Regions from separate parts of the Sinobaca sp. H24 genome, predicted to be linked through region 4. Evidence: riboswitches for the same ligand, from Rfam matches in the RefSeq annotation. Region 4 holds a riboswitch; each other region holds the start of a gene.
The links. Region 4 has a riboswitch for cyclic di-GMP ahead of sinI (DNA-binding anti-repressor SinI). Riboswitches for the same ligand answer to the same signal wherever they lie in the genome.
Positions count from the first base shown of each region.

Region 1: linked by a shared signal. The riboswitch ahead of sinI (DNA-binding anti-repressor SinI) and the one ahead of sinI (DNA-binding anti-repressor SinI) in region 4 are both predicted to bind cyclic di-GMP.
Region 2: linked by a shared signal. The riboswitch ahead of MMY81_RS07430 (anti-repressor SinI family protein) and the one ahead of sinI (DNA-binding anti-repressor SinI) in region 4 are both predicted to bind cyclic di-GMP.
Region 3: linked by a shared signal. The riboswitch ahead of MMY81_RS10640 (anti-repressor SinI family protein) and the one ahead of sinI (DNA-binding anti-repressor SinI) in region 4 are both predicted to bind cyclic di-GMP.

Region 1 covers NZ_JALBWT010000032.1:224-8,278, forward strand. The annotation lists gene MMY81_RS25940 (MFS transporter) at 1-157, shown strand, start outside; gene MMY81_RS25945 (DNA-3-methyladenine glycosylase) at 294-899, opposite strand; gene MMY81_RS25950 (helix-turn-helix domain-containing protein) at 1,048-1,293, shown strand; gene sinI (DNA-binding anti-repressor SinI) at 1,544-1,648, opposite strand; cyclic di-GMP riboswitch class I at 1,685-1,770, opposite strand; gene MMY81_RS25960 (class I SAM-dependent rRNA methyltransferase) at 1,955-3,151, opposite strand; partial or broken gene MMY81_RS25965 (AbrB family transcriptional regulator) at 3,157-4,220, opposite strand; gene MMY81_RS25975 (MFS transporter) at 4,245-5,240, opposite strand; gene MMY81_RS25980 (hypothetical protein) at 5,256-5,660, opposite strand; partial or broken gene MMY81_RS25985 (hypothetical protein) at 5,806-6,266, shown strand; gene MMY81_RS25990 (excalibur calcium-binding domain-containing protein) at 6,375-6,887, opposite strand; gene MMY81_RS25995 (DsbA family oxidoreductase) at 7,024-7,548, opposite strand; gene MMY81_RS34565 (zinc-binding dehydrogenase) at 7,619-8,055, opposite strand, start outside.
Region 2 covers NZ_JALBWT010000004.1:31,045-39,099, forward strand. The annotation lists gene MMY81_RS07385 (hypothetical protein) at 138-341, shown strand; gene MMY81_RS07390 (hypothetical protein) at 614-820, shown strand; gene MMY81_RS07395 (hypothetical protein) at 886-1,179, shown strand; gene MMY81_RS07400 (hypothetical protein) at 1,217-1,468, shown strand; gene MMY81_RS07405 (hypothetical protein) at 1,586-2,008, opposite strand; gene MMY81_RS07410 (hypothetical protein) at 2,209-2,463, shown strand; gene MMY81_RS07415 (hypothetical protein) at 2,460-2,834, shown strand; gene MMY81_RS07420 (hypothetical protein) at 2,877-3,038, opposite strand; gene MMY81_RS07425 (sensor domain-containing diguanylate cyclase) at 3,532-4,425, shown strand; gene MMY81_RS07430 (anti-repressor SinI family protein) at 4,429-4,593, opposite strand; cyclic di-GMP riboswitch class I at 4,621-4,706, opposite strand; gene MMY81_RS07435 (hypothetical protein) at 4,917-5,300, shown strand; gene MMY81_RS07440 (VOC family protein) at 5,374-5,796, opposite strand; gene MMY81_RS07445 (aldo/keto reductase) at 5,886-6,884, opposite strand; gene MMY81_RS07450 (YhjD family protein) at 6,996-7,394, opposite strand; gene MMY81_RS07455 (YrhK family protein) at 7,518-7,790, opposite strand; gene MMY81_RS07460 (cell wall-binding repeat-containing protein) at 7,856-8,055, opposite strand, start outside.
Region 3 covers NZ_JALBWT010000006.1:108,746-116,800, reverse strand. The annotation lists gene MMY81_RS10650 (hypothetical protein) at 1-115, opposite strand, end outside; gene MMY81_RS10645 (sensor domain-containing diguanylate cyclase) at 597-1,505, shown strand; gene MMY81_RS10640 (anti-repressor SinI family protein) at 1,529-1,663, opposite strand; cyclic di-GMP riboswitch class I at 1,691-1,774, opposite strand; gene MMY81_RS10635 (hypothetical protein) at 1,956-2,180, shown strand; gene MMY81_RS10630 (hypothetical protein) at 2,177-2,338, shown strand; gene MMY81_RS10625 (aldo/keto reductase) at 2,503-3,501, opposite strand; gene MMY81_RS10620 (YhjD family protein) at 3,664-4,164, opposite strand; gene MMY81_RS10615 (YrhK family protein) at 4,148-4,420, opposite strand; gene MMY81_RS10610 (S-layer homology domain-containing protein) at 4,493-5,617, opposite strand; partial or broken gene MMY81_RS33980 (TetR/AcrR family transcriptional regulator) at 5,814-5,933, shown strand; gene MMY81_RS10600 (TetR/AcrR family transcriptional regulator) at 5,952-6,407, shown strand; gene MMY81_RS10595 (ABC transporter ATP-binding protein) at 6,450-7,346, shown strand; gene MMY81_RS10590 (hypothetical protein) at 7,359-7,940, shown strand; gene MMY81_RS10585 (ABC transporter permease) at 7,852-8,055, shown strand, end outside.
Region 4 covers NZ_JALBWT010000014.1:48,973-57,027, reverse strand. The annotation lists gene MMY81_RS17915 (hypothetical protein) at 1-449, opposite strand, end outside; gene MMY81_RS17910 (MFS transporter) at 597-2,021, shown strand; gene MMY81_RS17905 (AbrB family transcriptional regulator) at 2,069-3,109, shown strand; partial or broken gene MMY81_RS17900 (class I SAM-dependent rRNA methyltransferase) at 3,115-4,308, shown strand; cyclic di-GMP riboswitch class I at 4,564-4,648, shown strand; gene sinI (DNA-binding anti-repressor SinI) at 4,685-4,795, shown strand; gene MMY81_RS17890 (helix-turn-helix domain-containing protein) at 4,929-5,285, opposite strand; gene MMY81_RS17885 (DNA-3-methyladenine glycosylase) at 5,383-6,045, shown strand; partial or broken gene MMY81_RS17880 (MDR family MFS transporter) at 6,070-7,508, opposite strand; gene MMY81_RS17875 (TetR/AcrR family transcriptional regulator) at 7,622-8,055, opposite strand, start outside.

The DNA.
Region 1 (8,055 bases), on a different contig from region 4:
GGGATCAATCGGTACGGCGGTTCTCATCACTATTATGAGCAGTGTTGCTGCAGGTTCGGCAGCTGCACCATCTGATGCATTGATAGAAGGAGTTAACACGGCCTTTCTTGTTACAGCGGGAATTTCCCTTCTTGGACTGATTTTATCCTTCTTATAAAGGGTAAGAAAAAGCCAAGAGAATCATTCCAGCCCGCTTCCGAGAAAGGAAGCTAGTCTTCCCCCGGAATTAAAAAAAGCCTGCAGAAAATGCACGCCCGGCGGTGTAATAAAATAAATGTAAAGCCCGATACTCTTTACGGAGTACCGGGCTTTTTCCTGCTTTTCGATACATAGGGACTGGCCGGATCCCAAAACCGCCATGGGTAATCCACCGCTTCCCCGCTGTTATCAATGCCGACCCGCGGCCCCGATGCGATATCTTCCGGGGCGCTGCCTTCCAGCAGATAGATTGAGGCATCTTCGTAGCAGCATTTGGCGTAATCTCCCATAGTAATGCCCATTGCTTTCGTCAGTTTGCCGGGTCCGTTCGTCCATTCCAGCTCCTTCCGGCCGTTTCTGCGGATTTCCATTAAATCCCGGCCGGATACAGGTTCTACAGCTCTAATAAGTACAGCCTCCGGATTGTCTTCTGGAGCAGATACAATATTAAACAGGCAGTGGGTATGCATCGTATAGGTGTATACATGGCCCGGCGATGCAAACATGATCTCCGTTCGTTTCGTACGTCTGGCACCATAGCTGTGAGCCGCCCGGTCTTCAGGTCCTATGTAGGCTTCTGTTTCAACTATTCTGCCGGCCGTCCTCCCTTCGGAGGTTTCTTTTACGAGCGTTCTGCCAAGCAGTGCCCTGGATAATTCCAGAGTCGGCAGATGAAAAAATTCTTTTTTAAGACGTTTCATTGTATTTTCTCCTCTATATTCGGGATAAAATAGCCGAAAATAGTTACTTCGACTCATGATTGGAACAATATAAAGAACTATAATGTTCTATATAACGTATATTAATTTATTTATTCATTCATTTTCTTTTAGGGAGGGTAATCCGTACATGATTGGTGAAAACATACGAAGGTACCGAAAACAAAAAAGAATGACATTGTCAGATCTTGCTTCAACTACCGGTATCTCCAAATCGTATTTGAGCTACATTGAACGAGGAATTAAGCATAATCCCTCTATTGATGTTCTTGAAAAAATCACAGAAGCACTCGAAATTAATATTTCCAGTATTATTACTGATACACCAGCTCCTTCGTCAGAACATGGAGTCATCGACGAAGAGGGCAGGCCTTAATTCAGGAAGCAATTCAGGCCGGTATCAGCAAAAAGCAGTTCCGTGATTTTCAGAAATTTATACGCTATGAGAAGTGGACTTCATTTGAAAAAGATAAGAATGCCAATTAGTCTTTTCAGGACATACAAAGAGCATGTTAAAACAATACACTTGTTTTAACATGCTCTTTACGTGTAATAGATGGTAAAAAAGATAATAACACCCTTTTTCATCGTTGTATACTACCCTTCAATTCTAATGCTTTTACTTCTTAACTTTTTGAAAAAAAGGCAAGAACCTCGTCTTTAGACATCCCTGCTTCTTTAGCTTCTTGTATCAGCACGAGCCATTCATAATCCAATTCTTTTGTTTCCAATCTTTCCAACCTCCCAAGCCTTTATAGGATCTCTCCCCAGGCAGCCCAGCCATCTTAGCATATAGTGCCTTAGACCTGTAACTTTGCGTACACATTTTTCAATGAACTTGCCTTTATCTGGAGGTTGATTTTTATATCTTACCACCACCCTGGCAGCAAGTAAAATAATCAGATTTGAAAATCCTATTATCCCCTTCTAAAAAACCTCGTAAGCCTTGAAAAAGGAATACGAGGTTTTTCATGTATTTTCTTTTTATAAAAACGAAAAGCGGCCGCCAGCGTATTTTTCACCTGGCAGTCATTAGATTATTTGGTTATTTCTATAAATACTACTTTTAAATAATCTCCTTCTTTGTAAGAAGCCGTATATGGATGATCATCAGGCAGACGGACACGTTCGGTTACATTTTGATTTACTTCCGCTTTGATGCAGGCTTTATCAATCTGCTTCTGAAATGCCTTCATTCCAAAGCCGCCGAAATTTGTTGAGGCAATGATTGTTCCGCCGTCCTTTATGATGGAAATAGCGTCTACGAGCAGGGAAGTGTAATCTTTTGCTGCAGAAAATGTCCGTTTCTTTGTTCGTGCAAAGCTTGGGGGATCGAGGACGATCACATCATATGTGATATTTTTCTTTTTGGCATAATCAAAGTAGGCAAACACATCCATGATCCTTATTTCCTGATCTTCACTTATAACTCCGTTCAGCTCAAAGTTTTCCTGAACGCGTGACTTGCTTCTGTTCGCTACGTCAACATCCACTGTTTTTGCAGCTCCGCCGTGATGGGCGGCTACCGAAAAAGCACCGGTATAGGAAAAAGTGTTCAGAACGGTCTTACCTGCGGAATACTCATCGCGCAGGCGTTTTCTTGCTTCCCTCTGATCCAGAAATATTCCAACCATCGCTCCATCATTCAAATATACCGCAAACGTCATTCCATTTTCTTTAACGTGCAGCGGAGCAGGTGCCTCTTTTCCTTTTACAAAGTCATCGCCTTCGATATACTGTCCCTGCTGCTGAAAGCGCCGTTTCTCATACAGGCCTTCGTAGGCGGTCACTGCCTCCAGCGCGCGGATGATCAGGGAGCGAAACGCATAGATTCCCGCACTGTACCACTGCAGCATATAGTAGCCGTTAAAATAATCAATGGTCAATCCACCGATGCCGTCTCCTTCACCGTTAAATATGCGAAATGCAGTCGTTGATTCATCCTCGAAAAATGCCTTTCTTCTCTGCAGGGCAGCACTGAGTTTTCCAACAAAAAACTGCTGGTCAATGGCCTCCTCTTTTTTGTTTGTAAGAATCCAGCCGATGCCTTTATTCTGCAGCCCGTAATAGGCTTTCGCGATAAATTGGCCCTGCGGGGTCATTAAATCAAAAACAGTCCCTTCTTCTGAAAGCTTTTCCCTTTTATTGACCATATCTTCATGGATTAGAGGATACCCCTTTTGAAACGTTTCAACAGCTTGTTTGGAAGCGGAAATTTTCATTGTTTCAGTCATTTATCTCATCCTTCATTTTTTAATATCATGCGGTCGATCCATTTAACAAGAAAAGGAAGCAGTAAAAACAATACAATTACACGAATAATATGAAGAGCAGATACAAGCGTCGGTTCAAGCTGGAGGGCAAAAGCTGTAGAAGACATTTCCGCTGCACCGGCAGGAACTGTGCTGAGCAGACTTGTTATGTAAGGAAGCGGGGTCATTAACGTAAACAACCCTGCCAATAAGAGGCTGAGCAGCAGAAAACACTGTAGAATGCCCAGACTCGGCAGGCCGATACTTTTTACACGTACCAGCGTTTCCCTGTCAAAACGGATGCCTACCATAGCTCCAATAAGCGCCTGTCCAGCTCCCGCCGCATATCCAGGCGGGGCAAAGCCGGGCACGACCCAATTTCCAATTATAAATCCAAAAATAAGTGCATAAAGAAGAGCTCCACCCGGAATCTTAACATATTTATTTAAAATAATAACCAGTACGACAATAAATAACAGCATTGGAAAACCAATAAAAGGATTCCATACCCCCGTGTCTGCGGGAGTTCCTCCAGAAGCAGCCTCCGGATAAAATACCGCAGCAGACAATGGGATAAGAAACACAAAAAAAGTAATGCGGGCTGTGTGGAAAGCGGCAACAATCCGGTCATCAGCCCATAATCCCGGCTCACGCTGATTACTTCCGAAGCTCCTCCCGGTACGCAGCAGAAAAAAGCGGTCTTTACGTCCAGACTGGTCCATCTATACATCAGCATTCCAAATACGAGCCCCATCATTAACGTAATGGAGAGCGTAACGATCAGAGGCATAATATAAGCCGGCAGAACAGCAAAAAGCTCTGTATCCATTAAAAAACCAATATTTACTCCTACCAGAGCCAGGGCAGCCTGAAACGGCCACCCTTCAAAGGTAAAGCGTTTTATAAAAAGTCCTGTAAAAATGCCGGCCAGCAAGGCTCCAAAAAGCCAGCCGGCCGGTACGCCGGCTGCAGAAAATAGACCGCCGACTGCAATAGCTGCTGTGATGAATAAGCCTTTCTGCCACATAATGACGGCTCCTTCACTAAACATTTTAAATCAACTTTTTTTAGTATATCATGATTTTCCAGGCTGCTCTGTTTGTTCAGGAGAAGAAGTTGCCGCTTTGCGGAAGGATCGGGAAGAAAAATAAAATACAGCAGCGTTGATTACGGCCATAATAGCCATTCCCATAAAAATGTTGCTGTAAATGCCTGCATGCCCGGGAGAAAAATGAAGCGGATTATAAGCTTCTGCCCCTGTATATTGATTTAATAAGGCGCCTACTACCGCCCCTCCAAACGCACCGGCCATAAAATTAAATAAATTGTATACGCCCATTCCAACACCCGTTTCCTCTGCCGGAAGAACAGAAGAAATCAAGTTAGCCGTAGCTGTCTGCAGAAAAGGAAAAGCAACATAGCTTGCTACAAGAGCCAGGCTCACAAGTATGGGAGAAGCTCCGGCCGCGATAGATAGAGAAGTAAAACCAACCATCGTTAAGCCAAGAGCAAGAAATACCATCGGCCAGCTCCCAAACCGGTCCGTCCATAACCCCGCAATTCTTCCCATAAAAGCTGCAGCTATCGCTCCGGGAAATAACACGAGACCTATCGCTGTTGTACTGAGGTTATTTACATCATCCAAAAGTAGCGGCATCATAAACATCATGCTGAACATCGTAAGAATACCGAAAAAACTTGTTATCAATGTCGTCCGGTACGCATGGTTTAAAAAGAGGCCGGGCTTTACAAACGGCGTTTCTACATGGAAAATCCACCAGATGAATATCGATAAAAAGACAATGCTGATACCAAGGTATAACCAGCCGAATGTCGTAATAAATAAAATAAAGAAGCCAACTCCCACTGCCATAAAAAAAGCACCCGGCAGATCGACTTTCCCGGATTTTGCTTCTTCTTCCGGAAGCCATTTATGAAAAACGGAATAGTGATGACAACGAATATCGATACTAAAAACAAGTAGTTCCAGGCAAAAGCACCGGCGATCAAACCTCCTGCAATCGGGCCTACCCGAGGCAAAAGCCATCGTCGAAGACACAATGCCCAGCACCTTGCCCTGTTCTTCTTAAAAACCGGGAAGGAGCAATAAATACAAGAGCCGGCACCGTTGCAGCTCCGGCGGCCTGAACCATTCTTGCCGCTTACGACCATAATAAATGAGTAGAGAAAAAGCGATAATGGAACCAACTGCAAATAAAATCAGTCCTACCGTCAGCAGCCGCTTAAATGGATACAGGTCAGCAAGCTTTCCATATACAAGCGCTCCTACTGCATAAATAATAATATATCCGTCACTACCCAGCTTACCTCGGAAGGAGACAGGGAAAAAGCGTCGGCAATATCCGGCACGGCTATCATAAACATAGTGGAGTTCATAACGGAAAACATCAAAACCGCACACAATAAACGATAATTCTTCTTTAACAGATCTGCTGAGCGTTACAGCACTGTCTATATTTGAATCCGGCACGGGCAGCGCCCTCCTTTTTTCCTTTTTAACAACTAGCAGTGTACCATATATTTTCCCGTTTCGAAATAATTTCAGCTCTGGTATTTTTAATAGTTACGGTGAATATATGATATACTGTAACGATGAAAAAAAGATCGGAGGATTAATGCTTACTTTTGAAGAAAAAATAAAAATCGCAGAAGAATTTGTTGAGCTTGAGAAAAAAGAAGTGTCCATGGGACGCGTTAACTTTCACTTTGAAGAAAGTGACTACGATAAGAAAAATGTCGTTTATCATCTTCATCCGAACGGCAATGGATTTGTCTATGCTGACTGGTATCCGGCGTTAAGACAGACGACCGGGGCATGGTGAATATTCGTGAATACTCAGCTGAAGACTTCAGGAACCTGATTAAAGAAGCACTGGCTTCTCTTCAGACGGATGAGTCTACAGAAGAAGAATTTGAAATAGAGGAATGGGAAAATATAGAGGATCAGCTGCTCGTGTTGATGCCGGAAGAAGACGGCTGGAATGTCTATGCCGGTCTGCAGCTGGATGGAACATTCAATACGTATGGGGAAGCTATCGACTATTTGGAAAAAGAAGGATTCAAAAGGGTTTTATAATAAAATAAAACAGCAGCCTTTGACGAGGCTGCTGTTTTTTTATTAAGTGAGGGGAAAATAGTCCACGTTATTTTTATATTCGTTTTATTTTAGACAAAAAGCCCTGCATCATTTCGCAATGGGATTATTTGGGAATGGTCCATGCGGAAAAATTAATGACTGGGTTACTTTTCTACGGATAAACAGTACAGCTCCAGCTCCTGCAGTTAGGGCACCAAACAGCATCATCATTGGGTTCGCCGTGGCCGTTTCCGGAAGGGCTCCGCCTTCTTCTGTGACTTCCTCCTCAGCCGGTGCTTCAGAAGTAACGGCCTCTTCTTCAGGCATTTCCTCGTCTTCTGTTACTTCAGATATATTATCATCTGATTCTGACTGTTCTCCATCAGTTGAATCATAACCAGGCAGACTTTCACATGGAATGCCGTCGTTATCATTTCCATCCAGGCGCTCCGGATCGTTATCGACTGTATACCCATGCTCGTCCCAGTGTGCCAACGCTTCCTCATGTGTAGCAAAATCATCGCAATCGTAATCTTCCCCATGGCCGGCTTCCGCTGCTCCCGCACTTCCAAGACTGATAACAGCTACACTGCTCAGTCCTATTATCCATTTTTTCAACATGTGTTTGGTTCTCCTTTTTAGTTGCTATGTACCATTCCCTGTCTTTAATATGCCATAAAAAGAAAATATATACAATGAATATTTAGAAAATTCAGCAAATAAAAACCTCCCCCAGTGAATGGGAGAGGCTGTCTGCTTATTCCTTATTTAATAAATTCTGAAGCGATTCATAGGTCTGGGCACCCATAACTCCCTGCTGGTTCACAATAAAGCAGGGCACTCCTGTAATACCTATCTGTTCGGCAATCTGCCTGTCTTCCATAATTTCCTGTTCAAATTCTCTATTTTCCACGGATTGTCGGAATGCCTCTCCGTCAAGTCCTGCCTGTTCAGCAATTGCTGTCAGAGTGGAAATATCGTTAATGTTTCTGTCTTCCTGAAACTGGGCTTTGAACACCGCATCATGATAGGCATCTGCTTTTCCATGCTGTTCCGCAAATTTAGCTCCTTCATGAGCGTAATGGGAATGGCTGCTCTTGTCGTTCCATTTCATATCGAGCCCATACTGCTCGGACATCCGTTTTACGTTAGCTCTCGCCTGCTCCATGTAACCTTCCGGTTTAGGAGGAAGTTCTACGCCTTCCGGCTTTAATTCAAATGACCGCCATTCGATTTCTACTTTCTTTTCCTCAACCAACTGGTTAAGCGGGGCACTCCCGATAAAACAGAATGGTCATAAAAAGTCGCTGAATACTATCATTTTCTGTTTCTCTTCCATATCCGTTACCCTCCTATGATTTTACCTGAATGACAATCTTACCACGGGCTCTGCCTTTTTCGCTTGCTGCATGCGCTTCCTGTACGCCTTCTTCACTAAGTGGAAACGTGCTGTCAATGAGTACCTTCAGCTTGCCCTGCGCGTAAAGATCCGCCAGCTTCTGCAGGCGTTCCCCGCTTTCTTCGAGCCAGATGGATCCAGCCTTCACTCCGTATTTATCGGCTTTTTCCTGATCGGGCTGTCCGGCTATTGATGGAAGCTTTCCTCCTTTTTTCAGAACGGAATAGCTTTTTTCGAGTACATCACCGCCGATTGTATCCAGTACAATATCCGCATCCGTAACTATTTTCTCGAAATCCTCTGTTTTATAGTCAATTACTTCATCGACTCCCAGATCTTTTAACGTTTCAGCTTTTTCTGCACTTGCCGTAGCAATAACGTGGGCGCCGA
Region 2 (8,055 bases), on a different contig from region 4:
TCTGCGCATGCAGAGGTTTTTAACAATATCGTCTGGAAAGTGCCTATTTTAAAGAGCCGGGGTTGATAAACAAATTATTCGCTTTTTCTCCTATTGGGTTTCAGAATGGTGGTAAGCCACAAATTTAGGGGGATCTCATGAAGGAACAATCAAAGGAATCCGAAAAGCGCTCTAAAGAGGTAGAGGCTATTACCCAGCACAATCGCGAGGCATTAATAGATGCTGCTAAAAGTGTAGAAGTACTAAAAGATATTATGATCAAAGAAGGAATAATGACCGAAGAAGATTATAATAAGCGTAAAAGCGAAGTACATGTATCGATAGACAAGTATCTGAAATAATAGGTGTTGTCCTAAAATCTACTTTTGTGAAATTTAATGAGAAAAAAGAGATCCATTAAAACACCTCGGATTCCTATCAACTGGAATCCGAGGTGTTTTTCGTTCTATTTATATCTTTTTATCACATCGTCATATAAGAGTTTTGTCTGCTTAATGGACTTTTAGGACAGTTTATATTTAATAAAATGTAAAATAATAATCCAATAATAGGTTCTTCTTTCTTTTTTCGGGAATAGGGTAAGCAGCCGTATCATTAGAGGAGGGTCGCAACCATGTATGGACGAGTCGTACTGTTGGACGGAAGCTATAAAGATATTGTGCTGCCGGACGGAAAAACAAGTGAGTCAGACCAGGAAGAGTTGAGAAGTCAATTAATGAAGCATGGCGGAACGTACCAGATTATCGGCAGTGCTGAGGAATCTGCTGCCTTCAGCCCGGACGAGGTTATTAACGTAACGTTTCACGAAGATACAAAATAAGAAGAGTACTATTTATCTTGTTTGAAATAGGGTATAGCTTATTAAAATACCTTAGGAGGAATAGTATGTCAGTCAGCATTAAAGTATATGAACAGGGAGAACGGCTCTCAGAAGATATTCACGAAGGAACCGAGGCGAAGCCTTTGTTTGACTTAATCGATGGTTCCTATTCTCATTTAATAATAGAGGATGCAGATGCAAAAAAAGCAAAAGAGTTATCGAAAGAAAAGGACTATAGAGTTATCTGTATAGATGATACAAATGGGATAGGCGCGGAAACAAAAACCGCGGGCATCACGGAATATGTAGTCGAATTTGATGCCGAACTGCACAGACAGCTGACCAGTTTAATAAAATAGTAAAGAGCAAAAGCATTAAAATCAGAGGAGGCTAATCATGGAATTTAATCAGGAAGTGATCGATTTCTTTGTCAAAAAATGCCTTGACGAAAACATTAACGAGTGGAATGAATTATTGGACCGGGGAGAAATTGAAGGTCTGTCCACGGTAGAGCTGAACAGCTTTATGGAGTATATCCGGGATCAGGGTATGGCTGTAGAAACGGATGGACCATCAGGAGAAAAAGAACGGGCACTTATGGTTAAGGATGATCTGCAGATTAGAAATATGGCGAAGCAGGATAATTAAAAAATAGTTAAAAAAAGCCGGTGCTTCTTCTCATTGGAGAAGACCCCGGCTTTTTCGTTCGTTGATTTCATTTTAATATTGTAAGGGTGTCCTCCTGTAAAAATAGCCCAGCCCTCATCAGGCACCTTTTGGATATAATTTTAGTGTTAAATCCAGACGATGGCTGCCGTCCGTTTCTGCAGTATGCTGGGCAGCGTTTATAGCAATAAAAGTTGATTTAGGGATGGGAGTAACCTCATGTCCGTTAAATATGGAAAAACCGGCTTCTTTTACAGCCAGGGCAAGGTCCCGGTCGATATCATAAACGAGCAGCGGTTTTAACTGTGGGGAATCGCAGGCACGGTAATGATGTTGAAGACGGCTGCAGAAGTCGTTGAGTTCCTTTTTGTCGTTAAACTGAAGGGAGAGTCCCGTAAGAATAGTAGGGTCGGATGGGGAAGGGTAGTAAAGCCGTCTATTGGTGCTTGCATGAATTTTATCAAATAAATCTTTATATAAATAGTTGGCCAGTTCGGCGCGGTCAATCAGGCTGTTGCTCATGAGAACTCCCCTTTGCATAAACATATTTTTGGAAATTATATCATTATTCGTTAAATGACGGATAGCGCTTACAGAAAATTAGTAATAAGGACGCCGGGCTGAAGGTCGCAGGAGATTATATGCCATCCCCGGAGGTGTTTTCACAACACCTGTCGAACATGTTATATTTGCTTCACCATACTAAAAAAGGATTGATACAGATGAAAAGCCCCATCCCCGAGGAAATGGTAAATCATTATATTGTCTCGATGAAACAGTATATCAGCGAAGCTATGGAAGAACAGGAATTTAATGAAATAGAACTTACGGTTATGAAAGAAGTAGGGTTGGATAACACAAAAGAAGGACATCGGGCCTTTTACGATGTCATGAGCACGACGGCCTCGTTTTTGTATGGAGAATGTGAAAAGGAAGATATTTACGTAGAATTGAATAAACTGGCGGCACCCGAATGAAAAGACGGATCAAACCAGCTGTTGTGTATATGGTCATCTTTGCTGCAGTTGGATTTCTGATTGGTTTTGTCGTTAGCGGGGCTATTGATTGGATGCTGGTTCTAAACATGAGCATAACGGGAGCCGTGTGCGGATTTTTTGTAACACCCGACTTACATTTAGCATCAGGCACAAAGCAGGAAAGGAGAACGTTCAACCGAAGAGTGCTGCACCTTCTGCTTGTAGTCACCACAGTATTTTTTCTTCTGGGGCTGGCAGCTGTGCTGCAGGCAGGCGAACCGAATTGGTTTTTAACAGGCGTAACGACCGTGCCTCTCCTCGTTGTTCTCTTATTATATACAAGGCATAAAAGAAGGTATAAAAAACCCTGACTCCGCGATGGAAGTCAGGGGCTGCGTGCCTGATCCAGTTGATTACTTTTCTTCCGGATTAGACAATTCATCTATAAAGGGCTGCACGTTCCGTTTTTTATCGCCGCGGAGCGTATTGAGCATGCCGAGAAGAACGGCTACTTCATCGTAATCAAGCGTCAGTGTTACTTCATCATTTTTAATATCGTCTACTGCCTTTGCCATGGTAGGTCCCCCCTGATCAAATAATTGTTTTATACATTACTGCATATAAATAAGCATCGCCGGGTACTTCTTTTACTATCATTCACCATTTTCCATTTTCTGAAACGTGTCTCTTTTTTTAAAAGCATGAAAAGACGTAAATAAAATTTCACAAACCACATTGTTTTCACAAAATATACAGCTGCAAATAATCCTCGTTTTTATAACCTGGAGTTTTCCTTTAGTCAATTTATGTCTTTTAAGAGAGAATAAGTTAACAAAGAACTATCACATTTACAGTAGCAAATTGTTAAAAGATAGTGTTATAAATATCCAAATCAAGGGAATAGAGTGAAAAGCAGCTGAGTAAAAATAAAATATAGTGAATAGATGTGGGAATTATTGGATTTTTTAATGAAATAAAAAGAGATTTCTTATATACTTAGACTAAACTAATGGTATATACATTCATTGAACGTTGTCCGGGCAGTTTATTCTGGAGAGGATGCTTACCATGAAAATGGATAATAAGGACATGATCGACCAGGCAGAGATGAGTAAATCTATTTTGAACTCCCTTGGAGATCAAATATGTGTAATCGATCGTGCCGGAATGATACTTTTCGTAAATGATGAGTGGATTCGTGAGTCCACCAACAGCAGCCGTCTTTTTGATATTCAGGGTGTTGGGGTCAACTACATGCATGCTGTGGAAGCCAATACCTATGTTCATGAGGGGCTGCTTTCCGTGCTGTCAGGTAGAGAAAAGTATTTCACGTATGAGTATTCCTGTCATACGCCGACGGAAAAACGGTGGAATGTCATGCAGGCTACGCCGCTTGTCATAAATGGAACCGGCAGCGAGGGCGTCGTGATCCGTCACGTTGACGTTACGAAGCAGAAACTGCTGGAAATGCAGCTTAAACATCAGGCAGAAACCGACTCATTGACCGGATTATACAATCGCAGATATTTCGAAACCCGGCTGAGGCAGGAAATCGCTATGCTTCAACGAAGCGGAGCCTGCTTATCGCTGCTGGCTATTGATGTGGATAACTTTAAAGCCGTTAACGATCTCTACGGTCATCAGATAGGAGATATCGTGCTTAAACAGCTTGCTATGCTGATCGGGGAATCTACGAGGGAAACGGATATACTGGCCAGAGTCGGCGGCGATGAATTTGCTGTTCTGCTGCCGGGAACAAATAAGGCCGGCTTAAATAAAGTAGCGTCTAAAATACTCAACGTTGTGCAGCAGCAGAATAATAATGAAAGAAATCCATACCCGATTACTCTTAATATTTCGATAGGCGGATCCCATTTTTCCCACAAAGATTCGATGGAATCCATTCTAAAGAAACAGACCAGGCCCTTTATGGCGCAAAAGACCGCGGGAAAAACCAGGTAAATATTATTTAGCATACAAATAAGAAGCCGTACGTTTACGGCTTCTTTTTGTATCGTCCGCGTAGTGTAGAAAATCCCTGACCTGTTCAACGGTAAGTCCAGTTTTTTTAGCCTCGAGAATCAATGCTATCCATTCGTGGTCCAGCTTCTTTTCGTTCTGTTTTGTCATCAACCCTCACACCTTTAGGAGTATTCCCCAGGCGGTCCAGCCGTCTTAGCATAATATGCCTTAGACCTGTAACTTTGCGAAACTGCTTTTCAACAGCGTAGCCTTTTTCTGAAGGTTGGTAATTTTCTTTATTATACTATGAAAAGTTCAGAAAGAAGAGGTTAAAATATAAAAAATTTTAAAAATTAACATTCCAGTTCTTTAGCATTATACGGCCTGGCAGCTGATTGGATGAACTATCTCCCGGCAGAAAGGAACCATTGTTCTAACAGAACAATATGCTTATAATAGAAAGAGAAGAAACAGGTGACAAGGAGGACGTTATGGAAGATCGATTGAAATTCGCTGTGATTTACGCGGCTCTTGTATTTGTTATTGCCGTCCCTTTTACCTTTGTTGTAAAAGAAAGCGACGTAAGCTGGGGGCTGAGCCTTGGTACAAGCGGCATTACCTTTTTATACTGGTATTTTACATATAAGAAAGAAGAAAAGGCGATCGGCGGTACGCGGTACAATAAAAAGACCAAAGGACAGGCCGGCTCTAAAATGATTTATGCTACGATCATGTACTGCTTTGTGTTTGCCTACCTGATTGTGACAAACAGCTATGATGACGGAAACTGGCTGACGCTTCTTCTGCTTACTTCTCTGCTGTTTTTAGCGGTCCAGTTGTTTCAGAAAAATAAAGAAAAGCTGGTAAAAGAGTAACCAAGACCATCCGGAAAAGGAATCACTACGATAGAGGCTGAAGCTGGAGCATATTCTCCGGCTTCAGCTTTTGTTATTTATTCTCCCCGGCAGCGGACACGTGCCAGAGAACCCCGAACGAATCTTTTACCTGGCCGTATGCCGGACTGAAGAAGGTTCCCTGCAAAGGCATAAGTATTTCTCCGCCGGGCTCCAGTGCATGAAAGGCCTGCTCTGCGGAAGACGTGTCCTCGAAAAACAACGCAATGGATACGAGACTGCCGGACGTTTCTTCATTTCCCGGCAGCGAATCAGACAGCATGATATCCATGCCTCCGATTTTTAAATAGGCATGCAAAATAAGACTTTCAGCCCCTTCAGGTATATCCATGCCTTTCATCTCTCCATATGACATACTGTCTATCACCTCAGCGCCTAAAGCTTTTTCATAAAAAGCGATGGCTTCCTGTCCGCTGCCGTTAAACGTCAGGTACGGATTTATGGCTTTGATCGACATAAAATTCCCTCCTGTTTATTAATATAGTACTGGCAGTATTCTCCATAGACTGACATTTTCCTTTAAATAAAAAATCCCTGTATAGAAAGCTACAGGGAGAAATTGTGTGGATTGGCTACAATGAGCTCCTCTGATCGGTCAGTGGCTGAAGGGGGAGCCGGAGATAAGGCAGAGATCTCATCACGCCACTCAGACGTCATCGGAATCTCCAGGGAGCGCAGCGAATGCTCAAGCTGTTCAGGACTGCGGGCCCCGATAATAGGAGCAGTAACGCCCGGGTGGGACTTAGCCCAGGCTACAGCTAAGGAAGCAGGGTGGAGGCCATGCTCCGCTGCGTAGGAAGAAAACCGTGCCGCAATGTCAAAATTAATCGTATCTGCATAACGATCGGTGTACATCTTCTGTTCCACCAGCCGCCCCTGGACCGGCCTGTCGGTTGTGCCGTATTTACCGGTAAGCAGTCCGCCGCCGAGAGGGCTGTAGGAAATAACCCCGACCTGCTCGGAAATCGCAAATGGAAGAATTTCAACCTCAGCCTGGCGTTTAGCCAGATTATACATAGGCTGGATCAGCTCAAAGCGGCTGAGCTGTTCTTTGGCTGAAATTCCAAGTGCCTTCGCGAGCTGCCAGGCCGCCCAGTTGCTGGCTGCAGGATAGAGAATTTTTCCCTGACGCTGCAGGTCATCGAGCGCGCGGAGGGTTTCTTCCATTGGAGTGAGCGGATCGAACTTATGTAGAAAATAAAAGTCAATCCGGTCTGTTTTCAGACGGCGCAGGCTGTTTTCGACTTCGAGTATTATATGGCGTCTCGACAATCCCCGTGCATTCACATCTGTTCCTGTCGGATTGGCTACTTTTGTAGTCAATACGATATCATTCCGGCATCCGGCGATACAGTCCCCCAAAATCATTTCCGCCCGGCTGTCATTATAGTTATTGGCTGTATCAAAAAAGTTGATGCCTGCCTCCCGGCAGCGATTAAACATGTGTTTGGACGTTTCTTCGTCTGCGTTGCCCCCAAAAGACATCGTTCCAAAGCAGAGTTCAGATACAGAAATGCCTGTTTTTCCGACCGGATTATATTTCATAGAAAACGCCTCCTGCTTGAAGTATTTACAAAAAGTATAAAGCGTAACCCACATTATGTAAACGTTGTAATGTAAAATATTGGTTTAACTGCTGCGGGAAAGACGCCGGTTTTATTTGAACGCATAATAGGTGTCAAAAAAAGACGTATCATCAAGCAGATAATAGCGGAGCAGTTCACTGATCCGTTTTTTCATATTTAGTTTTAAAAGGTGCAGACGTTCGTGTCGTCCACAGCAGTAAATGTCATAAACGATAAAACCAGGGTACGTCTCATCTGACCGGGCAAGCCGGATATCCTGCTGTTTTAGAGAAAGTTTAATATCACGGAGATCCTGTTTAATGCGCAGAATCAGCACATCAAACAATTCCTGATAAAAATGGCCGAGCTTCATCGTCTTCTCCAGAAAAAACGACCGATCCTGTTCCATTGTGTTAACGAGCAGCTCTGTGAGCAGATAACGATCTGCGGTCTGAAGGTGCTCTTCTTCTATCATTTTCACGTCTTCCATTAGACAGCCTCTCTTTCCAAAACAAAAGCCGGTTTTTTTAAGTATATACGAATAAGTGTTCGTATGGGAAGACCTGAATAAAAAAACAGCAGCTTTCCCTAAATTTAGGGAAAGCTGCTGTTTTTATTTTTCCTGGGAATGCCGGCCTCTTTGTTTATATACTCTGGAAACATGAATGTGATGAGTGAGCGCAATAAAGGGGCGCACGAGCATCAGCACGCTTCCGGCGACAAACAGCCAGGTGCCGTAGTACGTAAGGGTGTCGGAAAAAAAGAAAAAACTGCCGATCAAAAAGATAATCCCGATGATAATGTCATTTATTTGATACAGCATCTGGTATATTCTCGAAATTTCCAGTTCATAGTGTCCAAAAATAATATCGATATTTTTCCCCATGGCCGTTTCCTTCTTTCTTCAGCGTAGTCACTATCGTCTACCCGTTTAAAAAAAGGAGAAAACCTTTATGGTGTCATACGGACAGCGCCGACATAGCCATTGTTCCAGTAGTTGGAGAAGCTGGTATAATCCACGCCTTTACTAACTGTTGCATGAAACAATGTTTGCTCATCAATATATATGGATACGTGGTTAATTCTGTCGTCGTTATTCGTATCGAAAAACACGAGATCTCCTTTTTTCAACTCAGTGCGCTCTACCGGGG
Region 3 (8,055 bases), on a different contig from region 4:
TTCGCTTCTTATCGCCGCGAAGCGTATTCAGCATGCCTAGTAGAACGGCCACCTCATCATAATCGAGCGTTAACGTCACTTCATCATTTTTAATATTGTTCACTGCTTTTGCCATAGTATATCCCCCTGATTGTATAGTAATAGATGGACTGCTGTGGATAAAATGTCTAGCCGGGTATATTTTTAATACTATTCACCATTTGCTGCCTTCTAAAACGTACCTGGACGTCTGCCGATTATTACTCGTTTATTTTAACATGTTACTTATTATAATATTATACCTTTCATTTTTCTATGGATAGTTCTTTTAGAGAGAATGCTATGTAGAGCGGATACAGTTGTCTCTATTCGTATTACATTAATATAGACAGTGTTAGAATGAGCTGAATAAAGGGAATAGACGAGAAAGAGAGAATACTATATGTAAATGGAACTTTATCCTTTAAATAAATAGAAATATAAGATAGTACACAATAGTGGAATTAATTGGATATTTTCAGTGGAAAGGTAGTATATTATATATAATCGAAGAAAATAGTAGTATGTACAATTAGAGAACAGTGTCCGGATAGTTCTTTCTGGAGAGGATGCGTGCTATGAAAATGGACAATAAAGAAAAGCCGGCTGAAGAATTTGAAATTAGTACATCGATATTAAACTCGCTTCGGGATCAAATCTGCGTGATCGATCATATAGGAACCATTATTTTTGTAAACGATGAATGGATTCGAGCGTCCGCAAGAAGCAGCGAGTTCCGTGACATACATGGAATCGGTGTGAATTACCTGCATAAGATTGAGAACAATACACATTTACACGGAGGCCTGCTTTCCATTCTTTCAGGAAAAGAAGAATATTTCACGTACGAATATTCCTGCCACACGCCAACGGAAAAAAGGTGGAATCTCATGCAGGCAACGCCGCTGCTGGCAAATGGAAGCGGAAGGAGGGGTCTTGTCCTCCGTCATGTAGACGTAACCAAACAAAAGCTTTTGGAGCTGCAGCTAAAGCAGCAGGCGGAAACAGACTCGCTGACCGGCTTGTATAATCGAAGATATTACGAAAAGCGGCTGGAGGAGGAAATCTCACTGCTTCACCAGAACGGATCGGATTTATCCTTGCTTTCGATCGATGTAGATAATTTTAAAATGGTCAACGATATGTACGGGCATCTGGTAGGAGACATTGTTCTTAAGCAGCTTGCCCTTCTCCTTAAAGGATCTACAACAGAAACGGATATTTCGGCCAGGGTCGGAGGGGATGAATTTGCTGTACTGCTTCCGGGGACCAATTCTGATCGGCTGGAGCAGGTGGCGGCCGACATACTTAGAGTGGTACAGGAGCAGAACAGCAACAGCCTTAATCCGTATCCGATTACGCTTAATATTTCTATAGGCGGGGCTTGTTTTTCCATTGGAGATTCGATGGAAAATGTATTGCAGAAAACAGACCGGGCTTTATATGGAGCCAAGAATCTTGGCAAAAACCAAATTAATATTGTATAACGCGTAAAAAAGAAGCCGTATGGTTACGGCTTCTTTTTTGAGTCATCGGCAGTCTGCAGATAATTCCTGACTTGTTCAACAGTGAGGCCGGCTTTCTTGGCCTCGAGGATCAAATCCATCCATTCACGGTCCAGCTTTTTCTCATTCTGTCTGTTCATCAACCCTCACACCTTTAGAAGTATTCCTCAGGCGGTCCAGCCATCTTAGCATTATGCCTTAGACCTGTAACTTTGCGAAACTGCTTTTCAACAGCGTAGCCTTTTTCTGAAGGTTGGTTATTGTTTTTATTGTACGTTGAAAAAGGAGGAAAAAATAGCAGGAAGTTTCCATTTGTCCATGTTTTTTTGGACAGGTGGTATCACATACCTGATTTTCAAAAGAAAGGGACCATTGTTCTAAAGGTTGATTGTGATTATAATAGAAGAATAGAAGAGACAGGAGAAGGAGGTTATGGAAGATCGATTAAAATTTGCTGTTATTTATGCGGCCCTTGTCTTTGTCATTGCCGTTCCTTTTACCTTTGTTGTAAAAGAAAGTGATGTCAGCTGGGGACTGAGCTCGGGACGAGCGGGATCACCTTTTTGTATTGGTATTTTACATATAAGAAAGAAGCAAAGGCCGTTGGTGCCACCCGCTATAACAAAAAAACCAAGGGGCGTGCCGGCTCTAAAATGATTTACGCGAATATCATGTACAGCTTTGTATTTGCCTATCTTATTGTGACAAATAGTTACAGTGACGGCAACTGGCTGATGCTTCTTCTGCTAACATCGCTGCTCTTTCTGGGTGTGCAGCTGTTTCAACACAATAAAGAAAAATTGGTGAAAGAATAAAAAATTGGTTTTATGAAGGCTGAAACTGGAGTGTGATCTCCTGTTTCAGTTTTTGTTATTTATATGCTTCTTTCTTATCACCCCTCGTTCGAACTGGTTATTAAATATATTCTGGATCATTCCATCATTTCCTTCAAAAAGGTAGTAAAAATCCAGCGCTGAAGCTAGAGAATGTGATTATGGGCTTTATGTGTAATAATTTCTTCCGAGCGATCGGTAGCCGAAGGCGGGGCAGGGGACAGGGCGGAAATTTCATCACGCCATTCCGGCGTCATAGTAATATCGAGCGAATTCAAAGAATGCTCAAGCTGCTCCGGGCTGCGTGCTCCAATAATTGGAGCGGTGATACCAGGATGTGATTTAGCCCAGGCAACAGCGAGAGAAGCGGGATGGAGGCCGTGGCTGGCTGCATAGGAAGAAAAGCGTGCAGCGATATCGAAATTAATGGTATCCGCATAACGATCCGTGTACATTTTCTGCTCCACTAAACGTCCCTGAACGGGTCTGTCTGTCACCCCGTATTTGCCTGTAAGGAGGCCGCCTCCAAGCGGGCTGTAAGAGATAACGCCAACCTCTTCGGAATCAGCAAACGGCAGGATTTCCACCTCTGCCTGGCGCTTAGCCAGGTTGTACATCGGCTGAATCAGCTCGAAGCGGCTGAGATGTTCTTTAGCTGAAATGCCAAGCGCCTTGGCGAGCTGCCAGGCTGCCCAGTTACTGGCCGCGGGATAAAGAATTTTCCCCTGGCGCTGCAGGTCATCAAGAGCACGGAGGGTTTCTTCCATCGGAGTAAGGGGATCGAATTTATGTAGAAAATAAAAGTCGATCCGGTCCGTTTTCAGCCGGCGCAGGCTGTTCTCGACTTCCAGCATAATATGGCGCCTGGAGAGTCCGCGTGCATTTACGTCCGACCCGGTCGGGTTGGCTACTTTTGTTGTCAGCACAATCTCGTTCCGGCATTCCGCGATAAAGCCGCCGAGAATTTCCTCCGCGCGGCTGTCATTGTAGTTGTTGGCGGTATCAAAAAAGTTAATGCCGGCCTCACGGCAGCGGTTGAACATATTTCTGGATGTTTCCTCGTCTGCATTTCCTCCAAAAGACATCGTGCCAAAACAAAGCTCAGAAACAGAAATGCCTGTCTTTCCAACCGTATTGTATTTCATATAAGCCGCCTCCTGCTAGAGTAGTTACGCAAAGTATAAAGCTTAAACACCCTTATGTAAACGCTGTAATGTTAAATATTTACTCTGCTGTCCGTTTATTACTTCAATGAATAATACGTATCGAAAAACGTAGAATCGTCGAGGAGATAATAGCAGAGCAGCTCACTGATGCGCTTTTTCATGTTGAGCTTCAACAGATGCAGACGCTCGTGCCGGCCGTCGCAGTATATCGTATACAATAAAGCCCGGATACACGGCATCCGCCCGGGCGAGCCGGATGCCATGCTGCTGCATGGCCTGTTTTATATCGTGAAGGTCCTGTTTGATACGCAGAATCAGCACATCAAACAGCTCCTGGTAGTAGTGGCCGAGCTTGATTGTTTTTTCCAGAAAAAACGACCGGTCCTTCTCCATGGTGTTCACGAGCAGCTCGGTGAGCAGAAAACGGTCTGCCGTCTGAAGGTGCTGTTCTTCTATCATCTTTATATCTTCCATCGTGAACCTCTCTTTCCAAAACAGTAAATCCGGGTTTTTTCTAAGTATATACGAATGAGTGTTCCCGTGGGTGGGAAGACCTTCATCCAAATTATTATAAACAAACGAAAACACAGCACCTTTCCCAAAAGAGGGAGAAGGTGCCGTGTTTTTATTTTTCACGCTCATCCAGAGCTCTTTGTTTGTATACCCTGGAGATGTGAATATGGTGAATAATGGAAATGAAGGGACGTACGAGCATCAGCACGCTTCCGGCAACAAAAAGCCAGGTCCCATAGTAAGTAGTGGCTTCGGAAAAAAAGAGAAAACTTCCAATAAGAAAAATCAGCCCGATAATAATATCATTTATTTGATACAAAAGCTGGTAAATCTTTGAAATTTCCAGCTCATAATGACCAAAGATAATATCAATATTTCTTTTCATCTCCGATTCCTTCTTTCAACCCATAGTTCCTATAGTTCTACCCGTTTTAGAAAGAAGAAAACCTGGATGGGCTTACGGTGTCATACGGACAGCGCCGACATATCCATCATTCCAGTAGTTGGAGAAAGAAGTATAGTTTACACCTCTGCTGAGCGTGGCATGAAATAAGGTGCTGCTGTCAATATAAATGGATACGTGGTTGATGCTGCCATCTTTGTTTGTATCAAAAAAGACAAGGTCTCCTTTTTTCAAGTCCGACCGATTAATACGGGTACCGGCTAAATACTGCTGGCGTGAAGTCCGTGGAAGCGTAATGCCGTTTTCTGCAAACACGCGCTGCGTGAAGGAGGAACAGTCAAAAGCTGCTGTTGTAGTAGAAGCTGCTCCAAACAGATAGGGAGTGCCAATATAGCTTTCTCCACTTGCAATAACGTTATCGATCACATTTGTATGAACACCGCCGACTTGTTCTTTTGGCGGATTCGACTGTTCTGCTGATACTTTACCTGTTAGATGAGCTCCCAGCTTATTCATAATTTTAGAAAACTGTGCTCTCGTTATTTTATCATTGGGCCGGAAGCTGCCGTCCGGATAGCCGGTAATAATATCATTCTGCGCCAGGTAACCAATGGCTGCTGCGCCAGTTGTAGATGCATTTACATCTCTAAAAGAGTTAGAAGTGTCCCCGGAGCTGGTAAATTGATACATCCGGTTTAGTACCGCTGCGGCCTGCGCTCTTGTCATATCGTCATTCGGGCGGAATGTGTTATCTTCAAAACCGTTAAAGTATCCGCGCTGCGATCCGTAGGAAATATAGCTCGAAGCAAAATAACTGCTTCCTACATCCCTGAAGCTTGTAGATTGCGGCGTATTATTCCACTGCTGGAGCCGTCCGAGTATAGCGGAGGCCTGACCTCTTGTTAATAGATCATTCGGCTTAAAGTAGCCGTCACTTCCCTGAATGATGCCTCGTGAAGATAGGTTATCGATGTCTGTTTTTGCCCAAAAGGAAGCATTTACGTCCCGAAAGGAAACGTTGGAATGCACAACACCCGGCCATGTAAATACTTCGGCAGAGGATTGAGCAGTCACAGAAGCGGCGTTTGTTTCGGCAAATGCTGTCTCCGGAACGCTGGTGAGCACGATGCTGCAGGCAAGTACAGCAGGAGCTGCAATAGTTAGTAAAGATTTTTTCATTATGTATTCCTCCATATGTATGTTTTGGTATTTCTGGTATCACGCGCAGAGGGGTCTTTTTTGGCAGGGGCATACTCCTGTTATCGGCAGGTTTTGTAGATAGTTTAAGGAAAAATGTAAATTGACCAGATTGGTCGAACATGCTATATTTAAGTCGACCAATGCGGTCTAATATTAAGGAACGGAGGAATGGCTTATTACAACATCTTTTGCAAACCTTCAGCCGGAGAAGAAAAAAGCCATTCTGGACGCCGCATTAAAGGAATTCAGCGACAACGGATACAAGCAGGCGTCCACGAACAACATTGTAAAAGACGCGCAGATCGGCAAAGGAATGCTGTTTTATTACTTTAAAAGTAAAAAAGGCATGTACGATTATTTAGTCGACTACAGCATGGAATTTATTAAAAATGAATATTATGCCTATATTGATGAGTCTGAAAGAGATTTTATCGAAAGATACCGGAAAACGTCGGAGCAGAAACTACACTGTTATTTGTCGCATCCGTATATTTTTGCCTTTCTAGGCACGCTGTTTCTATCCGACGAAAAAGAGTGGAGCCCGTCCCTGCGGGAAAAGTATGAAGAGCTGATCAGATTGGGCTACAGTAAGATGTACGACAATGTCGATATGACGCTTTTCCGGGATGACGTCGATGTAGATAAAGTATTCAAGCTGATTACGTGGGCGGTGGAAGGCTATGGAAGTGATATAAAGCAGCGGCTGCACGGGAAGGCAATAAGCGAGATTAACATGGAGCCTTTTTGGATGAATTTCATGACTATCTAGATATATTAAAAAAAAGCTTCTATAAATAGGAGGTAAGCGGTCATGACTATTCTGGAGACGACGGAGCTGACAAAGACCTTTGGACGGGTGAAGGCGCTTGACCAGGTTAGTATCGAAATGAAAGAAGGAGAGGTTTATGGATTTATCGGACCGAACGGAGCAGGGAAGTCCACGACGCTCCGTGTGCTTTTAGGAGCGATTAAAGCAACAAGCGGAACGGCCCGTATTTTTGGAAAAGACGTGTGGAAGGATGCGGTAGCCGTGCACCGTCGGCTTGCCTACGTACCCGGGGACGTGAATCTCTGGCCGAATTTAACCGGGGGCGAGGTTATTGATTTGTTCATGAAGCTTCATGGAACGAAGAATACGAAAAAGCGCAGTGAACTCATCGAGTTGTTCGATCTGGATCCAGCCAAAAAATGCGGCACCTATTCGAAAGGCAACCGGCAGAAAGTGGCGCTGGTTGCTGCCTTTGCCTCGGAAGTGGATTTGTATATTATGGACGAGCCAACCTCCGGGCTTGATCCGCTTATGGAGAAAATTTTTCAACAGCAGATACTGGAGGCGAGAGAAAATGGAAAAAGTGTACTTTTATCAAGCCATATCCTCTCCGAGGTGGAGAAGCTCTGCGACCGGGTCAGTATTATCCGGCAGGGAAAAATCATTGAAACCGGCAGTCTCACCGACCTCCGTCATTTAACGAGAACGACGCTGCTGCTGGAGACGAAGAAACCGCCGCAAGGACTCTCTTCTCTTAAGGGAGTTCATGAGATAACCCATAAAGAGGAGGCACTTCAGTTTCAGGTGGATACAGAGGAGCTCGAGCATGTGATGGCGTTTGTCAGCTCTTTCGGTATTACGCGGCTCGAAAGTGCGCCTCCTACACTGGAAGATTTATTTTTACGCCATTATGAAACGGCTCGTCCAAAAGCTCAATAAAAAGGGGGAAGGATGATGTATCAGTCTTTATTTGCCCAGACGGGAAAATTGTCCTGGTTTGTGATCAAACGCAGCAGGCTACGTTTTCTTATATGGCTGGTCGTCCTGGTTGGGTTAACTGCTGGAACGGCAGCCTCTTTTTTATCGCTCTATCCTTCTGAAGCAGAACGCCAGGCCCTTACCTCGGCTATGGTCAATCCGGCGACAACTGCAATGGTGGGGCGGGGCTATGGATTGGATAATTATACGTTCGGCGCCATGCTCGGCCATCAAATGCTCGCTATGACAGCTCTTGCAGCCGGCATTATGAATATACTGTTTGTGAGCCGGAATACAAGAGGCGATGAAGAGGATGGAAAAACAGAAATGCTGCTGGCACTGCCGATTGGAAGAACGTCTTCGCTGGCCTCGGTGCTTGGCACAGCGTTTTTACTAAATAGTGTTTTAGTTCTAGCAATGACAGCGGCTTTAATGGGGCTGAATATCGAAAGTATTAACGGGGCGGGTGCTTTTCTCTATTCTGCCGCGATCGGACTATGCGGCTTTTTTTGCAGCGGGAACGGCTCTTTCCGCTCAGCTTGCCCAGGGAGCTAAAACCACGTCTGGTATAGGATTTGGCTTATTAATAACAACTTATGCACTTCGCGCAATAGGAGATGTGAATGAAAATGCTCTCTCCTGGCTGTCTCCGATCGGATGGGCACAGCAG
Region 4 (8,055 bases):
AATCCTTCTTTTTCCAGATAGTCGATAGCTTCACCATACGTATTGAACGTACCATCGAGCTTGAGCCCGGCGTAAACATTCCAGCCATCCTCTTCCGGCATGAGAACGAGCAGCTGATCCTCTATATTTTCCCATTCTTCAATTTCAAACTCTTCTTCCGTAGAGTCATCCGCCTGAAGAGAAGCAATCGCTTCTTTAACGAGATTTCTAAAGTCATCCGCTGTATACTCCCGGATGTTTACCATGCCGCGTTCGTCTCTCTGTCTTAACGTCTTGACCAGTTCAGCATAAACAAATCCGTTGCCGTTTGGGTGAAGGTGATAGACGACATTTTTCTTGTCATAGGCACTTTCTTCATAGTGAAAGTTAACGCGGCCCATGGATACTTCTTTTTTTTCAAGTTCTATAAATTCTTCTGCAATTTTTATTTTTTCATCAAAAGTAAGCATAAATCCTCCGATCTTTTTTTCATCATTATAGTATATCATATATCCCACCGTTATTATGGAGAATACGAGGACTGAATTTATTTCGAAAAGTGAAATATATGATACACTGCTAATGGTGTAAAGAAGAATTAAAGGAGGGCGCTGCTCGTGCCGGATTCATATATAGAAAGTGATGTACCACTAAGCAGGTCTGTAAAAAGAAGAATAATTGTTTTATTATGTGCGGTTCTTATGTTTTCGGTTATGAACTCCACTATGTTTATGATTGCCGTGCCTGATATAGCCCAGGCATTTTCTTTGTCCCCTTCCGAGGTAAGCTGGGTAGTGACAGGGTATATTATCATTTATGCGGTAGGGGCGCTTATCTATGGAAAGCTTGCCGATTTATATCCATTTAAGCGGCTGCTGACAGTCGGGCTGATTTTGTTTGCCGTTGGCTCTGTGATTGGTTTTTTCTCTACGCATTTCCTTATGGTAGTGGCAGCCAGAATGATACAGGCGGCAGGTGCTGCGACAGTGCCGGCGCTTGTATTTATCGCGCCTTCCCGCTTTTTTAAAGAGGAACAGGGCAAGGTGCTTGGCATCGTATCTTCAACGATGGCTTTTGCCTCCGGTATAGGTCCTATTGCCGGTGGGTTGATTGCCGGTGCGTTCGCCTGGAACTATTTATTTCTAGTATCTATATTTGTTGTCATCACCATCCCGTTTTTTCATAAATGGCTGCCGGTGGAAGAGCCAAAAACCGGTAAAGTGGACTTTCCTGGCGCTTTTTTTATGGCGGTCGGAGTAGGTTTCTTTATTTTATTTATTACAACGGTCGGCTGGCTGTATCTTGGAATCAGCATCGTCTTCTTATCTGTTTTTATTTGGTGGATTTTTCACGTGAGTAATCCATTTATCAAGCCCGGTCTGTTTTTGAATCATGCGTACCGCACTACTTTAATCACAAGTTTCTTTGGTATTATGACAATGTTCAGCATGATGTTTATGATGCCGCTGCTTTTGGATGATGTGAATAATCTCAGTACAACCGCGATCGGTCTCGTGCTTTTCCCAGGGGCGATAACGGCGGCTCTGATGGGCAGGATTGCGGGATTATGGACGGACCAATTCGGCAGCTGGCCGATGGTGTTTCTGGCTCTTGGTTTAACGATGGTTGGCTTCACCTCGCTGTCTATTACGGCCGGGGCTTCCCCATGGGTTATAAGCATAGCCCTCATAGCCAGCTATGTTGCTTTTCCCTTTTTGCAGACTGCTACAGCTAATTTAATATCTTCTGTTCTTCCGGAAGAGGAGACCGGTGTCGGCATGGGTGTGTATAATTTGTTTAATTTCATGGCCGGTGCATTCGGAGGCGCGGTGATAGGTGCGCTTTTGAATCAATTTGCCGGAGCAGAGGCGTATAATCCGCTTCATTTTTCTCCCGGGAATGCTGGCATTTACAGTAATATCTTTATAGGAATGGCCCTGATGGCCGTTATTAATGGAGCTGTATTTTACTTTTCCTCCCGTTCCTTCCGCGAAGCTGCCACTACTTCTTCGAAACAGACAGGGCAGGTCGAAAAATCATGATATACTAACAAAAGTTGATTAAAATGAGTAGTGAAGGAGCCGTCATTATGTGGCAGAAAGGCTTATTCATCACAGCAGCCGTCATGTCGGGCGGCCTTTTTTCTGCTGCGGGTGTGCCTGCCGGCTGGCTGTTTGGAGCCCTGCTGGCAGGGATTTTTACTGGTATTTTTATTAAACGTTTCACGTTTGAAGGCTGGCCGTTTCAAGCAGCGCTGGCGCTTGTAGGAGCCAATATTGGTTTTCTGATGGATACAGAACTTTTCGCAGTTATTCCAGCCTACATCCTGCCTTTGACTATTACATTATCAATCACGCTGCTAATGGGACTTGTATTTGGAATGCTGATGTATAAATGGACGGACCTGGATGTAAAGACAGCTTTTTTCTGCTGTGTGCCGGGCGGAGCGTCGGAAGTAATCAGCGTCAGCCGGGAATACGGAGCGGACGACCGTATTGTGGCAGCCTTTCATACAGCGCGGATTACTTTTTTTGTGTTTCTTATTCCATTATCTGCCGTGCTGTTTTATCCAGCGGCTCCAGCCGGCGGTACGCCCGCAGATTCAATCGTCTGGAATCCGTTTATTGGTTTTCCGATTTTACTATTCATTGTAGGAATCGTTATTGTATTAAATAAGTATGTTAAAATTCCCGGTGGAGCTCTTCTTTATGCGCTGGCCATCGGATTTGTTGTCGGGGAATGGGTAGTGCCCGGTCTTGCTTCACCGGACTATGCAGCTGGTATCGGCCAGGCGCTGATCGGGGCTATGGTAGGCATCCGCTTTGACAGGGAGACGCTGGTTCGGGTAAAAAGTATCGGTCTGCCAAGCCTTGGCATTTTGCAGTGTTTTTTGCTGCTCAGTCTTCTATTAGCCGGTCTATTTACGATGATGACTCCGCTTCCGTACATAACAAGCCTGCTGAGCACAGTTCCGGCCGGCGCAGCGGAAATGTCATCTACTGCCTTTGCCCTGCAGCTGGAACCGACGCTCGTGTCAACGCTTCACATTATTCGTGTGATTGTGTTATTTTTACTGCTTCCATTTCTTATTAAATGGATGGATCGAATGATATTAAAAAATGAAGGATGAGATATATGACTGAAATAATGAAAATTTCTGCTTCAAAGCAAGCCGTTGAGACGTTTCAAAAAGGATATCCGTTAATCCATGAAGACATGGTAAATAAACGGGAAAAGCTTTCAGAAGAAGGAACTATTTTTGATTTAATGACCCCTCAGGGCGAATTTATTGCCAAAGCATACTACGGACTGCAGAACAAAGGAATCGGCTGGATTCTTACGCAGAAAAAAGAAGAAGCAATTAACCAGCAGTTTTTTACAGGGAAGCTAAGCGCTGCTCTGCAGAGACGTAAAGCTTTTTTTGAAGATGAATCCACTACTGCTTTTCGAGTTTTTAATGGTGAAGGAGACGGCATCGGCGGATTAACGATTGATTATTTTAACGGCTATTATTTACTGCAGTGGTACAGCGCAGGAATTTATGCCTTCCGCTCCCTGATCATCCGCGCGCTTGAAGCCGTGACCGCTTATGAAGGCTTATATGAGAAAAGACGTTTTCAGCAGCAGGGCCAGTATATAGAAGGCGATGATTTTGTGAAAGGAAAAGAAGCTCCGGCTCCGCTCCATATTAAAGAAAATGGTATGACTTTTGCTGTGTACTTAAATGATGGGGCGATGGTCGGTATATTTCTCGATCAACGTGAAGCAAGAAAGCGCTGCGCGATGAGTATGCAGCTGGAAAGACTGTGTTAAACACTTTTTCCTATACTGGTGCTTTTTCTGCAGCCGCTCATCATGGCGGTGCTGATAAAACAGTGGACGTAGATGTAGCAAACAGAAGTAAGTCACGTGTTCGTGAAAATTTTGAGCTGAACGATATTATAAGCGAAAATCAGGAAATACGGGTGATGGATGTATTTGCCTATTTTGATTATGCTAAAAAAAAACATTACATTTGACGTTATTGTGCTTGATCCGCCAAGCTTTGCAAGAACCAAGAAACGCACGTTTTCTGCAGCAAAAGATTATACTTCTCTGCTAGTTGATGCTATATCCATTGTTAAAGACGGAGGAACGATTGTTGCTTCAACGAACTTTGGAGGCTTTGGAATGAAAGCTTTCCAAAAGCAGATTGATAAAGCGTGCACGAAGGCTGGAGTGACCCAGAACGTCACAGAACGGGTCCGTCTTCCTGAAGATCATCCGTACACCGCTTCTTATAAAGAGGGAGATTATTTAAAAGTCGTCTTTATAGAAATAACGAAATAACGAATCAGGTGATAGAAGAAAGGAAGGCCTGCAGCCAGGGGCCGGCCCAAAACGTGTTTTAAATAAGGGAAAAAGATATAAGAATAACCTCGGACTCCTTTTAAAGGGGATACGAGGTTATTTTAAAAAGAAACCAGTTTTGCGTTTTCCTCTTTAAAAGATAGGGTATAAAACAAGATGCATAAGAAAATATAGGTTTTCAAAACAGATTGATTTACCCGACAGCATGTTGGTGATAAGATATTAAAATCAACCTTCAGATAAAGGCAAATTCATTGAAAAATGATTACGCAAAGTTACAGGTCTAAGGCGCTTATGCTAAGATGGCTGAACTGCCTGGGGAGAGATCCTATAAAGGCTTGGGAGGTTGGAAATATTGGAAACAAAAGAATTGGATTACGACTGGATGGTGTTAATCCGCGAAGCGAAAGCGGCGGGTATGACAAAAGAAGAGATCCTGGAATTTTTTCATACAGTAAAGCATTAGTCAAATACCATGCAGCGAAGTAGTATACTTTGACGAAAAGGGTGTTATTATCTTTTTAACCGTTTACTACACGTAAAAAGCATGTTAAAACAAGATTATTGTTTTAACATGCTTTTTGTATAGTCTGGAAAAACTAGTTGGTATTCTTATCTTTTTCGAAAGAGGTCCACTTCTCATAGCGGATAAATTTTTGAAAATCACGAAACTGTTTTTTGCTGATACCTGCCTGTATCGCTTCGTGGATTAAGGCCTGCCATTCTTCGTCAATGACCCCATCCTTGGAAGCCGGTGCAGGGGAATCTGTGATAATGCTGGAAATATTAATTTCAAGCGCTTCTGTAATCTTTTCAAGCACATCAATAGAGGGGTTGTGTTTAATTCCTCGTTCAATGTAGCTTAAATATGATTTGGAGATACCGGTTGTTGAGGCTAAATCAGACAACGTCATTCTTTTTTGTTTTCGGTACCTTCGTATGTTTTCACCAATCATGTACGGTTTACCCTCCCTATAAGAAAATGAATGTCTAATAAATGCTGAAGCGATATACGTTATATAGAACATTATAGTTCTTTATATTGTTCTAATCATGAGTCGAAGTAACTATTTTCGGTTATTTTATCCCGGATATGGAGGAGAAGATCTCTTGAAACGTCTTAATAAAGAATTTTTTCATCTGCCGACTTTGGAATTATCGAGAGCTCTGCTTGGACAGACGCTCGTAAAAGAAACACCAGAGGGGAAAACGGCAGGTAGAATTGTAGAAACGGAAGCTTACATAGGACCAGAAGACCGTGCTGCCCACAGCTACAAGGCGAGGCGTACGAAACGAACAGAAATTATGTTTGCCTCTCCGGGTCACGTGTATACGTACTCCATGCATACCCACTGCTTATTTAATATTGTATCCGCTCCTGAAAACAGCCCGGAAGCCATATTAATTAGAGCCGTTGAGCCGTTAGCAGGGAAAGATTTAATGGAGAGCCGGAGAAGCGGACGCCGGGAATTGGAATGGACGAATGGACCGGGGAAATTGACCAAAGCGCTGGGAATCTCGATGGATGATTATGGCCGGCACTGCTGCGATGATACATCAGTCTATCTGCTGGAGGGCAGAAGGCCGGAACATATTCAAGCAGGTCCGCGTGTTGGCATCGACAACAGTGGAGAAGCGGTAGACTATCCATGGCGTTTTTGGGATTCAAGTAGTCCATATGTCTCAAAAAGCAGAAAAAAGCCAGGCACTCCATAAGGGAGGCCTGGCTTTTGTTCTCCTTTATAAGGGGGAATTTTCTTTTTCAGATACTGGATGAAAAGCTTCTTTTGATCGCTTATTTCCTTTAATGAAAAAGGACAATATAAGGCCCAATAGAGAAATTACGGCGGTAACAAGAAAAGCAATATTGACGCCTTCAATCAGCGCAGTGGAAGGAGCAGAGGCAGAGCCTGCCGCAACGCTGCTCATAATAGTAATAAGAACAGCGGTACCAATGGATCCTGCCACCTGCCGCATCGTATTTGTCATGGCCGTACCATGGGGAATTAAATCCTCTGACAGCTGATTAAGGCCGGCGGTCGTCATCGGCATCATGACCATAGCCATCCCAAGCATACGCAATGCGTGGAGGGCGGCAATAGTCGTTAAAGAAGTCATATCGTCAAAATAGATAAATGGAATAGTTCCTATGACAAGAGATGCCATACCGATAAGCCCAAGCCATCTGGCGCCGACCTTATCAAAAATCCGGCCGGTAATAGGAGAACAGATCCCCATTACTATAGCGCCCGGCATGAGAATAAGACCGGACTGCAGGGCAGTGAAACCTCTGGCATCCTGAATGTACAGCGGAAGTATCGTAGCAGCACCAATCATAGCTGTAAAAACGATCATTGTAATAACGGTCGTTAAAGTAAATATTGGGTTCTTAAATACTCTGAATTCAAGAATAGGGGTTGGGAGCTTAAGCTGGCGTGTTATAAATGCTACGAGTGAAACAACTCCCACAGCTAAGGTTATGGTAACAACCGGTGCCCCCCACCCGCTTGAGCCTGCGGTGCTGAATCCATAAAGAAGACCGCCGAAACCGAAGGTGGATAAAATAATGGAAAGGCTGTCCATTTTCGGATGCTTCAGCGTGGTTACATCGGTCATTTTAAAGTAGGCAACAATTAAATTGATAATAGCAATAGGGAAAATAATATAAAAAGCAGGCGCCATGAATAGTTATCGACAATTAAGCCTGATAAAGTAGGACCGATCGCCGGGGCAAAAGAAATCACCATACCAACAAGCCCCATAGCAGCCCCGCGTTTATCTATAGGAAAGATAAGCAGAAAGACGGTCTGCATCAGCGGCATCATAATTCCCGCTCCCATTGCCTGCACAATACGGCCGACGATTAGGATGCTGAAAGTCGGGGACACAGCGGCAATGAGAGTACCAATAGCAAAAAGCCCCATAGCAGCCATAAAAAGGCGGCGTGTCGTGAATGTTTCAATTAAAAAAGCTGTAATAGGAATCATAATACCGTTGACGAGCAGAAATACAGTAGTAAGCCACTGGGCCTGGGAAGCATTAATATTTAAATCTCCCATAATGGTTGGAATAGCGGTAGCCAGCAGTGTCTGATTCAGCACGGCGATAAAAGCCCCTGTAATGAGAATAGAAACAATAATTCGTGTGTTAATTTCTTTTCCGGTTGTAGTATCTGTCATTTCTTTTTCCTCCTAGTGCTCTGAGCGGTAAATACGTTCAGCGTGAATGCTCTCTTTTTCGATTTCACTCTGTTGACGAAGGTGAGTGAAAAGGGCATCCACAATAATCGTATTTACATTCGTTCGGGCCATTTCTTCTTTAAGCTGCCGGACAACCTGTTGAAAATATTCATGTTTTTCTTCCGGTAGTTTTGTTTTAATAGCAGCCTGAAGTTCCAGCAGACTGTTGTTCCATCTTTTCTCAAATGGCTGGTGCTGTTCTTTTCTACTTCTTCTATAAAAGGAGCCATATACGCAGAAGTAAACAACGGTTCTGTTGATTTACGGGAAGCGATAACCGCTTCAATACTGGAAGCAACAAACTCCGCTATTGCTTCATAATCAACATTTTCTTCTCTTTTTTTGTCTAAAAGAAGCGTAATCTCGCGGGTGAATCCTTTAAAAAGAATAGTCAGATCCCAAATGTTCGCCTGTACATCACTTCCGAACCCTTCAAGAAGCATATTTTTATGCCAGTTCAGCAGAATGCCATAGCTTTGATTCATCA